DNA from 4 places in the Mesorhizobium sp. B2-4-6 genome. Region 1 is predicted to be linked to each of the others. Evidence: riboswitches for the same ligand, from Rfam matches in the RefSeq annotation. Region 1 holds a riboswitch; each other region holds the start of a gene.
What was found. A riboswitch is a leader RNA that binds a small molecule or an ion and turns the genes downstream of it on or off. The one in region 1 is predicted to bind cobalamin.
Positions count from the first base shown of each region.

Region 2: it holds a riboswitch for cobalamin, as region 1 does, so the genes downstream of both, FJ957_RS26690 (DUF1636 family protein) here and bluB (5,6-dimethylbenzimidazole synthase) in region 1, are expected to answer to the same signal.
Region 3: it holds a riboswitch for cobalamin, as region 1 does, so the genes downstream of both, FJ957_RS12085 (CbtB domain-containing protein) here and bluB (5,6-dimethylbenzimidazole synthase) in region 1, are expected to answer to the same signal.
Region 4: it holds a riboswitch for cobalamin, as region 1 does, so the genes downstream of both, FJ957_RS05385 (DUF1636 family protein) here and bluB (5,6-dimethylbenzimidazole synthase) in region 1, are expected to answer to the same signal.

Region 1 covers NZ_VFVI01000011.1:123,284-126,470, reverse strand. The annotation lists gene FJ957_RS24270 (exodeoxyribonuclease VII small subunit) at 1-238, opposite strand, end outside; gene FJ957_RS24265 (histone deacetylase family protein) at 242-1,168, opposite strand; cobalamin riboswitch at 1,283-1,460, shown strand; gene bluB (5,6-dimethylbenzimidazole synthase) at 1,503-2,234, shown strand; gene FJ957_RS24255 (hypothetical protein) at 2,235-3,187, opposite strand, start outside.
Region 2 covers NZ_VFVI01000014.1:38,754-41,940, forward strand. The annotation lists gene FJ957_RS26680 (ABC transporter substrate-binding protein) at 1-395, opposite strand, end outside; gene FJ957_RS26685 (ABC transporter ATP-binding protein) at 428-1,216, opposite strand; gene FJ957_RS26690 (DUF1636 family protein) at 1,213-1,701, opposite strand; cobalamin riboswitch at 1,792-1,998, opposite strand; gene FJ957_RS26695 (AraC family transcriptional regulator) at 2,232-3,065, shown strand; gene FJ957_RS26700 (bifunctional helix-turn-helix transcriptional regulator/GNAT family N-acetyltransferase) at 3,102-3,187, opposite strand, start outside.
Region 3 covers NZ_VFVI01000003.1:407,895-411,081, reverse strand. The annotation lists gene FJ957_RS12105 (mandelate racemase/muconate lactonizing enzyme family protein) at 1-132, shown strand, start outside; gene FJ957_RS12100 (DUF2934 domain-containing protein) at 231-554, shown strand; gene FJ957_RS12095 (PilZ domain-containing protein) at 771-1,043, opposite strand; gene FJ957_RS12090 (histidine phosphatase family protein) at 1,193-1,765, opposite strand; adenosylcobalamin (AdoCbl) riboswitch at 1,851-1,994, shown strand; gene FJ957_RS12085 (CbtB domain-containing protein) at 1,995-2,204, shown strand; gene FJ957_RS12080 (CbtA family protein) at 2,307-3,047, shown strand; gene FJ957_RS12075 (hypothetical protein) at 3,099-3,187, shown strand, end outside.
Region 4 covers NZ_VFVI01000001.1:1,127,632-1,130,818, forward strand. The annotation lists gene cobW (cobalamin biosynthesis protein CobW) at 1-932, opposite strand, end outside; gene FJ957_RS05385 (DUF1636 family protein) at 929-1,360, opposite strand; cobalamin riboswitch at 1,400-1,603, opposite strand; gene FJ957_RS05390 (winged helix-turn-helix domain-containing protein) at 1,633-2,832, opposite strand; gene FJ957_RS05395 (NADH-quinone oxidoreductase subunit A) at 3,166-3,187, shown strand, end outside.

The DNA of each region.
Region 1 (3,187 bases):
ACGGCTCCGTTCCTACCGGCTTGCCGTCGCGCGACAGTCTGATCTTCTCGACCTTGTCCTCGGCCGCTTTCAGCAGCCGGTCGCAATGCGCCTTCAGCGCTTCGCCGCGCTCATAGATCTTGATCGACTGGTCGAGCGGGACGTCGCCACGCTCAAGATCATCGACGATCTTCTCCAGCGCGTCGAGCGCCTGTTCGAAGCTCATCGCCTTGACGTCCTCATTGTCTTCCAATGCCATACCCTATCCCTTCATCAGCCGCCCGACATGGGCGGCGACTGAAAATGCCAGTCCCTGCAGATCGTAGCCGCCTTCCAGCAAGCTGACGAGCCTGTTGGAGCTGTGGCGGCCGGCGCGTTCCATCAATTGCCCGGTCGCCCAGTCGAAATCATCCTCGGTCAGGTTGATCTCCGCCAGCGGGTCGCGATGGTGCGCGTCGAAGCCGGCTGAAATGATGATCAAGTCCGGCGCGAACGCATCGATCGAGGGCAGCACACGCGACAGGAAGGCGTCGCGGAACAGGTCGCTGCCGGTCTGCGGCGCGAGCGGCGCGTTGACGATGTTGCCGGCGCCGGTTTCGCTTTTCGCTCCGGTACCGGGATAAAGCGGCATCTGGTGCGTCGAGCAATAGAGAACCGACGGGTCGTCCCAGAAAATGTCCTGGGTACCATTGCCGTGGTGGACGTCCCAGTCGACGATGGCGACGCGCTCGGCCTGATGCTTCTTCTGCGCGTAGCGGGCGGCGATCGCGGCCGTGTTGAACAGGCAGAAGCCCATCGCGGTGGTCTTTTCGGCGTGGTGACCCGGCGGGCGGGCGGCGACGAAGACGTTTGCCGCGCGGCCCTCGAAAACATCGTCGACCGCCGCGTTGGCGCCGCCGATCGCCGTCACCACGGCCTGCCAGCTTTTCGGGCTGGCGCTGGTATCGGCGTCGATCGACACGATCCCGCTCTCAGGGATCGCGGCGCGGACACGCTCGACGAAATCCTCGGGATGCGCATAGAGAATCGTTTTCTCGTCGCCTTCGGGCGCCTTGACGCGGTCGAGCGCCGAAAAAGCCTCGTCGTCGAGCACGCGTTCGATGGCGCGCAGGCGGTCGGGCCGCTCGGGATGGCCGGGCGGCGTGAGGTGTTCCAGAAAGATCGGGTGCGTGTAGAGACGGGTGGCCATGGCGCCTAATCTAGGCACCGGCGGCGCGGATGACCATGTTTGAAAGCCGAATGGCTGGGGAAAATTGCGCCAGCCCGTGTCGCTGGCGCCATTGGCGCGGCGCAAGCTTCGCGGTAAGGTTCTTCGCTGCCTGGTGCCCGCGACGCGGGAGAATCGGGAACACGGTTGAACTCCGTGGCGTGCCCAACGCTGTGAGGGGGACCGCGCCGGCAAAGCCACTGTCGATGACGGGAAGGCGCCGGATGCGGGAGGATCCCGAGCCAGAAGACCGGCCCGGCAGACATGGTTTTCCGCTTGGTCAGGCGGGAAATTGCTTGTCGCAAGGGGAAAAGCGATGACGGCAGCAGCGATCGCCGCGAGCGGCGACGACTTTGACCAATTGGCGCGCGACGCGGTCTATCGGGCGATGTTCACCAGGCGTGACGTGCGCAGCCATTTTATCCCCGACGATCTCGACGACAGCGTGTTGGCGCGGCTGATCACCGCCGCGCATCATGCGCCGTCGGTCGGCTACATGCAGCCGTGGAACTTCATCGTCATCCGCGATGCAGGCAGGCGTCGGCAGGTGCGCGACCTGTTCCTCGCCGCGCGCGAGCAGGAGCTGCCGGCGATCGAGGCGGAACGGCAGGCGCTATACCGCAAGCTTAAGCTCGAGGGCATCTGCGAAAGCGCGCTCAATCTGTGCATCACCTGCGACCGGCAGCGGTCGAAGGATTCGCCGCTCGGGCGCTGGCACAATCCGGAGATGGACCTCTACAGCACCGTCTGCGCGGTGCAGAATTTCTGGCTGGCGGCGCGGGCCGAGGGTGTCGGCGTCGGCTGGGTCAGCATCATCGAGACGGAAGCGCTGAAGCAGCTCTTGTCGATCCCGGAACATGTGACGCCGATCGCCTATCTCTGCGTCGGCCGCGTCTCTGCCTTCGCGCCGAAGCCCGATCTCGAGGCGCATGGCTGGGGCAAGCGCCTGCCGTTGCCCGAACTGGTGATGAGCGAGACTTTTCGCGGCGCCGGCGAGGCGCCGCTCAAATCGGCGATCGCAAGGCTAGGCGGTCCTTCGAAATCCTGATCAGGCGGCCCGGGGCGTATCCCAGCGCGAGCCGCCGCCGAAGGAGCCCAGCGCCTTGTCGCGCAGTTCCCTGAACTTGGACGAGGCCTCGGCCAGCCGGTGGTCCCATTCGGGATTGGGCACCTGGCCCTCGATGGCTTCGAAATAGACCTGCATAAGCGAGGCAATGGCGAAGGGCTCGATGAAGGCCGCCTTGAAGGCCCAGGCAAAGACGATGGCGAGCACGAAAGCCCAGCCGGCAAGCTGGCCCGGCATGACCCAGAGGATCGCGGCCGCGGGTGCCAGCATCAAAAGGAAGATGACGAAGGACACGCCCCACATGATCGCCGCCAGCCAGACGGCGTTCTTGACCATGTGCTTGCCGTTCTGGGCGTAGAGGACGACGCCTTGCCTGGCCGTCTCGAAAGGCGTGCTCGATTTGATGCGGATGTTGTAGCCGAGGATGATCTCGTCGACATAGGTCAGCGAGATACGGATGATGGTGTTGATGAAGCCGACCAGGCCGCTCAGGCCCGGGATCGGCAGGAAGGCGGCTATGCCGCCGATCAGGCCGGTGATGGCGCGGATGGCGCCCTTGACCAGCTGGTCGACGACGAAAAGGATGTTGGCCTCGGCGAAACGCTGGGTGACCACTTCCTTGGCATAGGCGATCTGGTTCTGCCCGTCAGGGACATCGTGGCCGTCGATCAGATGCACCATGACGGCGATATGGCCCGCCTTCAGCACATAGAGGATGTATTCGCGGATCCAGTAGACGGCGATCGAGACGACGCCGAAGCCGACCACGCCGCCCCAGAGCGCGAAGGACATCGGGCTGTCCGGATCGGTCGAGATGTGACCGACGCCGTAGCCGACGCTGGCGCCCGTGCCGGTCGCCATGATGTAGGCTACCGTGATGCCGAAATAGACGATCATGCGAAAGACGATGAACGGCCACGTCCGTATCATGATGG
Region 2 (3,187 bases), on a different contig from region 1:
ACCAGCGTCTTGATGCCGTGCGGGGCGAGCGTGTCGGGCGTGACCTCGCCGCCCGGTTTCATGCCGTAGTACCAGCCGGCGAAGAAGAAATCCGGCTGCACGGCGACGAGGTTCTCCAGCGTCGGATATTTTGGCGCCAGCTCCGGGATGGAGCCCTGCTCCGCCTTGAACTCGGGGCCGACCTTGTACCAGCCGGTGATGCCGGTAAGCCCGACGATCGACGGCTGCAGCTTCAGCGCGAAGGCCATCTCGGCCATGTTGAGGTCCTGGATGACGGCGCGTTTTGGCGGTGCATCGAAGGTGAGCGGCTTGCCGCAGCTGTCGACGGTGACCGGGAAGGCGAAGGCGGCCGAGGCGAGAAGCGAGAAGGCAAACGACAAAGCGAGGCGTTTCACGGGGTGGTGCTCCTTGTTTGGGTTGGGCAGGCTCAGGATGACGAGGAAGCGCGCGTGGGCAGTTCGAAGACGGTGAGCTCGCGGTCCTCGGTCGGGTGCCGCAGGCGCAGCACGTCGATGCCGAAAACCTCGCGGATATGCGGCTGCGCCAGCGCCTCGCGGGGCGGCGCCAGCGCGTGCAGCCGGGCGTTGCTCATCACCGCGACGTTGGTGGCGAAGGGCGCCACCAAGGCGAGATCGTGCAGCACGGCGACCACGGTCATGCTGAATTCGGCCACCAGTTCGAGCAGTTCTGCGCGGGCGCGCGGATCAAGGTGGTTGGTCGGCTCGTCGAGGAACAGGATCTTCGGCTCTTGCGCGATGGCACGGGCGAGCTGCGCGCGCTGGCGCTCGCCGCCGGAGAGCGAGCCGATGCTGCGCGCGAGCAGTGGCAAGAGCCCGGTCCGGCGCAGTGCTTCGACGACGATGTCGCGGTCGTCGTGCCGGCGCCTCAGGCCGGCATGCGGGACGCGGCCAAGCTCGACATAGTCGATGAGCGCCAGCCGTGGATCCGGCTGGTCCGTCTGGCCGACGACGGCGATGCGGAGCGCCCGCTCGGCGGCGGTGATCCTGTCCAGCCGGCGCCCGGCCAGGCGAACCTCGCCGTGGCTCGGCGACAACGCCCCGCACAACATGCGCAGCAGAGTCGTCTTGCCGGCGCCGTTCGGGCCGATGATGGCGAGGCGCTCACCCGCCGCCAGCGACAGGCTGACATCCTCGACCAGCGTCCGGCCGTTTGCCGTGGCGCCCAGATCGCGGGCTTCAAGCAGGGGCGCGCTCACCGGCCTTGCTCCCTGGCCTTACCCGCGGCGGGGATGCGCGCCAGTATCTTGCCGGCGAGCCTTGCCGGGCGCTGGCCGGAATTGCACCAGCCGTCGGGCAGCGAGGCATAGAGCCTGGCAAATTCCACCAGCGCGCCGGCGTCGGTGCCCCTGTCGATGGAACCGAAGAGATAGGTGGCTTTGCCTTGCGCCTTGAAGGCCACGGTGAGCGGCCGCGCGCAACCCGCCATGCAGTCGATGGTCTCGACGGCAAAGGAAGGCGCCGGCTGCAAGGAAAGCATGGAACGCAGGTCGGCGCACAAACCCTCGCCGGACCTCAACGCGGTCACGGTATCGCGACACAGAGAACAGACGATGATGCGATGGCTCGAGCGTTTCACCGTTTCACGGAAACGGCGAACCGCTCTATCTCTTTGTTTTGACGCAATTCCAGACGGAAAACCGCTACACACTTTTCCTGGAATTGTTCTCGAGGCGTCCAACATTTCCGTCACTTTCCAAAATGGCGACGGAAGGATGCTGGACGAGCCGGCCGACAAGACCGGCGCCCGCGTCTCCTCCCGGCACACCCCGTCCGGTCAACTCATGTCGATGGCAGGTCTCCTGGCTCGCGGGTCGTTGCGCCATCCGCCTTCCCAGCCTTGCCGGCCAGTGGCGTTTCGGATGGAACTCGCCGCTCACAGTTGCGGGGGCAGCCACGGGTTCAATCCAGACCGGATCTCACCGTGTTCCCTTTTCACCCCTCGCCTTGCGGCTCGAGGACCATGACGCAACCATCGTAGGTTGTCCGCGCGCGAGTCGCAACGGCTTCTGTCCGCCCATCGCGCGAAAGACATGGCGGGATCCTCGTGTCGGTGCCGCAAGTCGCCTGCTTCGTTTTGATATGTAATAACATTACCAGATAGAATACGCTGCCTTGGCTTGTCAACGTCATTCGACTTCGCTCGAAGCGCAATTTCGATCAAACTGGCCGCCGGTGCGGGGACTAGTGTCGCCCCGCCAGATGCGAGGAACCATGAACCCGACCGAGAAAGCGCTGTGGTTTGTCGAAAGCCATCTGCCGGACGCGATCAGCCTCGACGAAATAGCGGCAAGCAGCGGCGTGTCGCGCTTCCATGTGACGCGCGCCTTCGGCGCCGCCACGGGACGATCGGTCATGGGTTATATGCGAGCGCGCCGCTTGAGCGAAGCGGCGCGCAAGCTGGCCGGCGGCGCGCCCGATATTCTTTCGGTCGCGCTCGATGCCGGCTACGGCTCGCATGAGGCTTTCACGCGGGCCTTTCGCGAGGCGTTCGGCACCACGCCGGAATTGGTGCGCGCGCAAGGCTCGACCCAAAACCTCGACCTCGTGGAGCCCATTCTGATGGACAGTTCGCTTCTCACCACTCTCGAGCCGCCGCGCTTCGAGACCAGCCGCCCCTTCCTCATCGCCGGTCTCGGCGAGCGCTACAGCTGCGAGACCAGCGCCGGCATTCCAATGCAATGGCAGCGCTTCGCACCCTATATCGGCAACGTTCCAGGCGAAGTGCCTGGCGTCTTCTACGGCGTGTGCACGAATGGCGACGATGCCGGCAATTTCGACTATGTCGTCGGGGTCAAGGTGACGGATTTCTCCGATCTGCCGAAGGATTTCTATCGCGTGCGGGTGCCGGCGCGGAAATACGCGGTGTTCTCGCATCGCGAGCACATCTCGGCCATCCGCCGGACCATCAACACGATCTGGAACAGCTGGCTGCCGCCATCCGGCCACGAAATCGCCGACGCGCCGGAATTCGAGCGCTATGGACCCGAATTCGACGCGCGCACCGGCAATGGCGGGTTGGAGATCTGGTTGCCGGTGAAGGGGTGAGCGCCTTCCCTTCACCTTGTGGGAGAAGGCAAAGAGCTAAAGTTCCAGATCCCACGTCTGCCCGACAAGGTCCTTGCCGAACGAATGGTGGCGTTCCTCGTCGACCAGCTTGAAACCCACTG
Region 3 (3,187 bases), on a different contig from region 1:
AAAGGCCATTTCGACGCGAAGCACCCGATCGTCATCAAGCAAGGCCACATCGCCGTACCGCAACGGCCGGGGCTGGGCGTGAAACCGGAGCCCGGCATGTTCGGCAAGCCGGCCGCCATCTACGGGCCCTGAGCGGACGCGCCTGGAACAGCGCCGGTCGATCACCTTCGCGATGCCACGGATCGTTCCGCCCTGTCCTGCGTTCTTGTGACACGCAAGGAGGAATGGCGATGGACGACGATCGGACCGAGAAGATCAGGCAACGTGCCTATGAGATATTTCAACGCGAGGGCGGCGTCCTCGGCAATCACGAACGGCACTGGCAACAGGCCGAGTTGGAGATCGACCGCGAGGCGGCCCTGCCGCTGACAGCGGACGATGCTCTGCCCGAAACGCGCGAGATCGACAGCGCCGATGTGCTCACGGTGGAGGCGCTTGCCATGCGCACCGGCATTTCCGGCGACGAGGCGCAGGAACTGCTCGACCGGCTGGGCAACGACCGCGCGGCGATCGAGCAAGCGGCGCGGAGTCTGAAAGCGAAGGGGCGGAGTTGATCCTCACATTAAAATCGAGCGCGAGTTGAGGTGGGAAGCACGGCCTGCAACAGGTAAATGGCGAGCAGCGCCACCCAAACGGCTGTCCTGCTCATTCGCAAATCCCTGCTGGTCCGGCAGTGGACGCGCTCGCGGCGGCTGCGTTCCCGATATGCCAGGTTGCACGTCGCCTTAGGCAGGATCAAATCAGAAATTGCTGAGCGGCGAGCCCGCGCATCAGTCCTTCGGCGCGTTGCTGTAGAGCGCCACGCCGACGCGGTCGTTGCGCCGCCACCGCACCCAAGCGCGATAGGCCGTATCGTCGGCCGGGACCTCGAGCAGGAAGCGGTCTGGGATCTCCACATCGGCGCCGATGCGCAATTCCGCACCTTGCTCGTGCTGATTTCTGACCGAGCAGCCGATCCTAACGCCGGCGGCGATGATCGTGGCTTCCTTGAGCACGAATTCGCGCGCATGAAGACGGCGCTCGGTCTCGGGAAAATTGGCCATATCCGACGGGCTCCTCAGGCAAGGCTCTCCTCGCAACCGGGCAGCACCATAGCAGCGAGGCGTTTCCGTTCCGTTAGCAATCACTGAAACGCGGAACGGCAGCTTCATAGGCCGACCGCGTTCATCGGGATCTTTCACGCCCAGAGGGTTCAACCAGAGACGATGACACCGCTCGCATGCAGCACCCAGCGGCGGCCGTCGCCGCGGAACTCGGTGAGCGACAGCGGCTCGATGTCGATCTTCCAGACCGAGGAAAGCGGCGCGCCCAGAACATGCACCATGGCCGCGCGGATCGGCAGGGCGTGCGTGAGCGCGATGGTATGACCGCTCTCGGAAGCGAGGCGCTCCATCAGCGCGGCGCCGCGCCGGGCGACGGCGGCAAGCGATTCGCCGCCATGGGGCGCCGCGTCCGCATCGGCGAACCAGGCCGCCATGCCTTCCGGATCCTCTGCCTGCACCTCCTCGAAGCCTTTGCCGGCCCAGCGCCCGAAGTCCTGCTCACCAAGCAGCGGCTCGACCGTCGCCTCGAGGCCGAGCGCCTCGGCCGTCTGCCGCGCGGCAAGCGCCGGACTCGTCCAGACGCGGTCGGCGCGGCGCAGCGAAACGGCCAGCGCAACGGCGCGGTCGATGGCTTGCAGTTCCAGCCCCTCGTCACTCGGAAAGCGCCCCTTGCGCATGGACTGCGTCGCGCCGCTTGCGATCATCGTAAGGCGGGCGAGCATCCCAAAACTCCGTGGTCCAGTGAAATTTCGGCCGCGCGAAGCCGTGTTGGCCATTACATGTCGTTGACAGGCGAACGAAGTGCTGACAAGTGTTTTAGCGCTATACGGGATTGGAAGCCGGTGCGAGTCCGGCACGGTCGCGCCACTGTGATCGGCACCAGCCGAAAGTCAGGCCTTATTCCGCAGCATTGTTCGATCAACGGGACGCAGTATCCCACGGGAGGTCAATATGTCCGACACCACCTTCGCCCCCAGCTACGGTCCGGTTGCGATTCCGGTTCGCGAGCTTCTGCCCTGGGCCATCTTCGCCGGCCTGCTGTTGATGCTGGCGATCTATTTCGTCGGGGCGGAAGAAGGCGCGACGTCGCTGATCCGCGGCACCTATGTGCACGAATTCGTGCATGACGGCCGCCACCTGCTCGGCTTCCCCTGCCACTAAGGCGGTTCAGCATCGCTGAACTTGCTTCGATTCTGGTCTAACGCGATTCCGGACGGAAAACCGCTACGCACTTTTCCTGGAATTGCTTAGAGGGTTAACGACATGGTCGGAAAACTTTTGCTGCGCGGCATGCTTGTCGGGCTGGTTGCGGGGATTCTGGCATTCGCCTTTGCCCGCGTCTATGGCGAGCCGCAGGTCGACAAGGCGATCGCCTTCGAGGAACAGCAGGCCCAGGCGACCGGCGAGGCGCCGGAGCCCGAGATGGTCAGCCGCGTCACGCAGGCCGGCATCGGTCTCGCGACCGGCGTGCTGGTCTACGGCGCCGCCCTCGGCGGGCTGTTCTCGCTGGTCTTCGCCTATGCCTATGGCCGTCTGGGTTCGCTGGGCCCCCGTGGCACTTCGGCGCTCATCGCGCTGCTCGGCTTCCTGGCCGTGATCGTGGTCCCCAGCCTCAAATATCCGGCGAATCCGCCCGCGGTCGGCAATGCCGAGACCATCGGCTACCGTACCGAGCTGTTCTTCATCATGATCGTGGTCTCGATCGCGGCGATGGTGGCGGCGGTTGGATTGGCGCAGCGGCTGTGGACCCGGCTCGGCGCCTGGAACGCCTCGATCGTGGCTGGGCTGGCCTTCCTCGTGGTCTTCGCGCTGGTGAAGGCAGCCCTGCCCGACATCAACGAAGTACCGGAGAACTTCTCGGCGACGGTGCTGTGGCAGTTCCGCGTCGCCTCGCTCGGCATCCAGCTTGTGCTATGGACCGTCGTCGGGCTCGGCTTCGGCGCGGTTGCCGAGCGCGTGGTCGCGGCGCGCGACCAGCGCAGCCCTGCCCGCCGCTTCGCCTGAAATCCGATGCGTCGGCCGCCACGATTCCTTGCCCTGGCGGCCATTTTCTTTTTGGCGACCGCCCTTTCGATCATGACGGCGGGAGCACCCGCCGAAGCGCATAGCGGATCCTTCGCCCCGCCTCCTCCCGGCATCCAGAT
Region 4 (3,187 bases), on a different contig from region 1:
TAGTGGTTGACGCGCGGGCCGACGGCCTGGAGCAAAAGCCGCATCGGCTTGCCGCCAACCTCGACGAAGCCTTTGACGCGCAGCACGTTTTCCTGCTCGGCGGCAAGGGCGACGCGCTCGGCCAACTCGTCGGGATTGGCGACCGACGGGATGTCGATGACGAAGGAATCGAAATCGTCGTGCTCATGGTCGAGCTCGTCGTCGTGATGGGTCTTGCGGTTCTCGATGTCGTCCTCGACGGCGAGCCCGAGGCCGAGCATTACCGACGGGTCGACCTTGCCCTGCGCGGTCGGAACGACCTTCACGGCGCGCGCGACATGCTTGCCGATGACGGCGTTCGCACGCTGCGACCCGGCCGCATCCATCAGGTCGCTCTTCGACAGGATGATCAGGTCGGCGCAGGCGATCTGGTCCTCGAATACCTCTTCGACCGGATCGTCATGGTCGAGCGTCACGTCCGCGGCGCGCTGCGCCTGCAGGGCATTCATGTCGGAAGCGACACGGCCGTCGGCCAGCGCCGGACCGTCGACCACGGCAATGACCCCATCGACCGTCACGCGGCTCTTCACGCTCGGCCACTGGAAAGCCTGGACGAGCGGCTTCGGCAAAGCGAGGCCGGAGGTCTCGATCAGGATGTGATCGACCTTGGGGTTGAGCGACAGGATCTGGTCGAGCGCCGGCACGAAATCGTCGGCGACGGTGCAGCAGATGCAGCCATTGGCGAGCTCGACGATGTTTTCCTCCGGGCAGGTGTCGACGCCGCAGCCTTTCAGGATCTCGCCGTCGATGCCGACATCGCCGAACTCGTTGACGATGATCGCCAGCCGCTTGCCCTTGGCGTTCTCCAGCAGGTTGCGGATCAGCGTCGTCTTGCCGGCGCCGAGGAAGCCGGTGACGACGGTACAGGGCACGCGGGAAACGGAAGCGTTCATGGTCGGTCCTTCAGCATGTCGAGGGGAGGGATGCGGGCAACGAGGCCGCGCTTGAGAGAATCGGGCCGGCCGCGCCAGGGAATCAGGCCGTCAGTCGAGGTGGCGAAGAGTTTCGCACCGGCAACGAGGTCGGTGCCGCTGGTGGCATTCAGATCGCCGAAGACATAGCTCCAGCAGCCGTCGCGCAGCAGCGCGGCGCTGAGCCGGCGCTTGCAATTGCCGAGGCATTCGACCGTGCGGATGTTGATGTTTTCGCCGGAGGCAGCCCGGCGCGTGTCCTCGGCGAGCAGCGCGCCGGCACGCGGATGGGCGTCCGAGCCGGTTTCGTCGCGGCAGGAGGAGCACACGATGACGGTCGCGCCGGCCAGCGCGTCGGGCTCGGACGAAATATCCGCACTATTTGCCGGGAAACTGCCGTTGCGATCCAAAACCAGGCTCCTTGCCCGGAAAACCCGCCGGGCATTCGGATACTTAAAGTCTCAGACGGCAGGTCTCCTGGCTCGCGAGTCGTCGCCTTGAATGCCGCCTTCCCGGGAACATCCCAGTGGTTTTCGGCCGGGGCTCGTCGCTTACAGTTGCGGGGACAGCCGCGGATTTGGGTGTTGGCCCGCACCGCATTCCCTCTTGGCTCCTCCCTTTGCCGGGAGAAGACCGTCTGCGGCGGATTTAGGCTTACGGCCGGGTGCCTGTCAACGCACGGCTACGACATCACGATGTCGGCCAGCGCCGGTCCTAGGTCGCCGGCCGGCGTCACTTCGATCGCTCCCAGGCCGAGCCAGCCCTGCATTTGCTGCAGTTCGTCGAAGAGTTGGGCCGCCGTTTCGGCGGGAGCGCCGGTCTCGGCGTAGGCGGCATGGACGCGCAGCACGCTTGCCGGCCGATCGGCCCTCAGATCGACGCGGGCGACGATGCGGTCGCCAAGCAGGAAGGGCAGCACGTAGTAGCCGTATTGGCGCTTTTCGGCCGGCGTGTATATCTCGATACGGTAGCGGAAATTGAACAGCTTTTCGGTGCGCGTGCGTTCGAAAACCAATGGATCGAACGGGGCGAGCAGGGCGCGTGCCTCTATCCGACGCGGAAAGCGGGCGTCCTTGTGGAGATAGGCGGTCTTGTCCCAACTCTCCACCGTCACAGGCAGCAGTTCGCCCGCTTCGACCAGTTCCTCGATGCGGTCTTTCGTATCGCCCGGCGCGAGACGAAAATAGTCGCGGAGGTCGCCATAGGTGGCGATGCCATGGGCGCGGGCCGAGATGCGCAGCAATTCGCGATGCGCGTCCTCGACCGAGGGTACGGGAAGGTCGAGCACAGCCTGCGGCAAAACGCGCTCGGGCAGGTCGTAATAGCGTTCGAAGCCGCGCCGGTAGGCGGTGGTGATGCGTCCGGCCCAGAACAGCCATTCGAATGCGTGCTTGGCCTCGCTCCAGCCCCACCAGCCGCCATTGCCCTTGTGGCCTTCGATGTCGGACGCGGCGATCGGGCCGCGTTCGGCGACCTGCGCATAAATCTCGTCGATCATCGCCTTGCGCTCCCGGCCCCATTTCGCCAGGCCGAGATACATCTCGTCGCCCTGCTCGGCGCGCAGCATGCGCCAGCGCATCAAAGGGTAGGTTTCGACAGGCAGGAACGACGCCTCATGCGCCCAATATTCAAAGACCGCGCGCTTGCGGCTGACCGCGGCGTTGTCGAGCAGCGCAAGCGGGTAGGGGCCGAGGCGAGAATAGAGCGGCATATAATGAGCACGCACCACGGCGCTGACGGAATCGATCTGCAACAGGCCGGTTCGTGAAAGCACGCGCGCAAGGTGGCGGCGATCCGGAACGCCGCCGGGCCTAGGGTCCTTGAATCCCTGCGCTCCGAGCGCAATGCGCCTCGCCATGGCCAGCGAAATCTTGTCCTTCATCGAGGCGTCCTTGCCCTGATCATTTGCCGCATTTTTAGCCGGTGATTCCGACGATGCTAGCAGGCAAATGGCGGGAGATATGTCAGGAGAGAAAAGTGGAGTAAAAAGCGAAGGAAATCAAACAGGAGCGGATCGGACCAGTTTCTTCCGATAAGGCGTCCAGGGCCGCGAATTGAACAAGGTTTGACTTGCGTCACCGAAACCGCTGCGCTAACCCTCGCCGCGTTGCAGCATGGGCCCCTTAAAACGGTTCAGCGGTTAAACTGTCACGCTTCCGCATTAGAGTTCGTTGCTGTAATCAAAGTGAACTGCCCGCCTAAGGAAAGCCGCCGCATGAGCGCACTCCTGAGTTCAT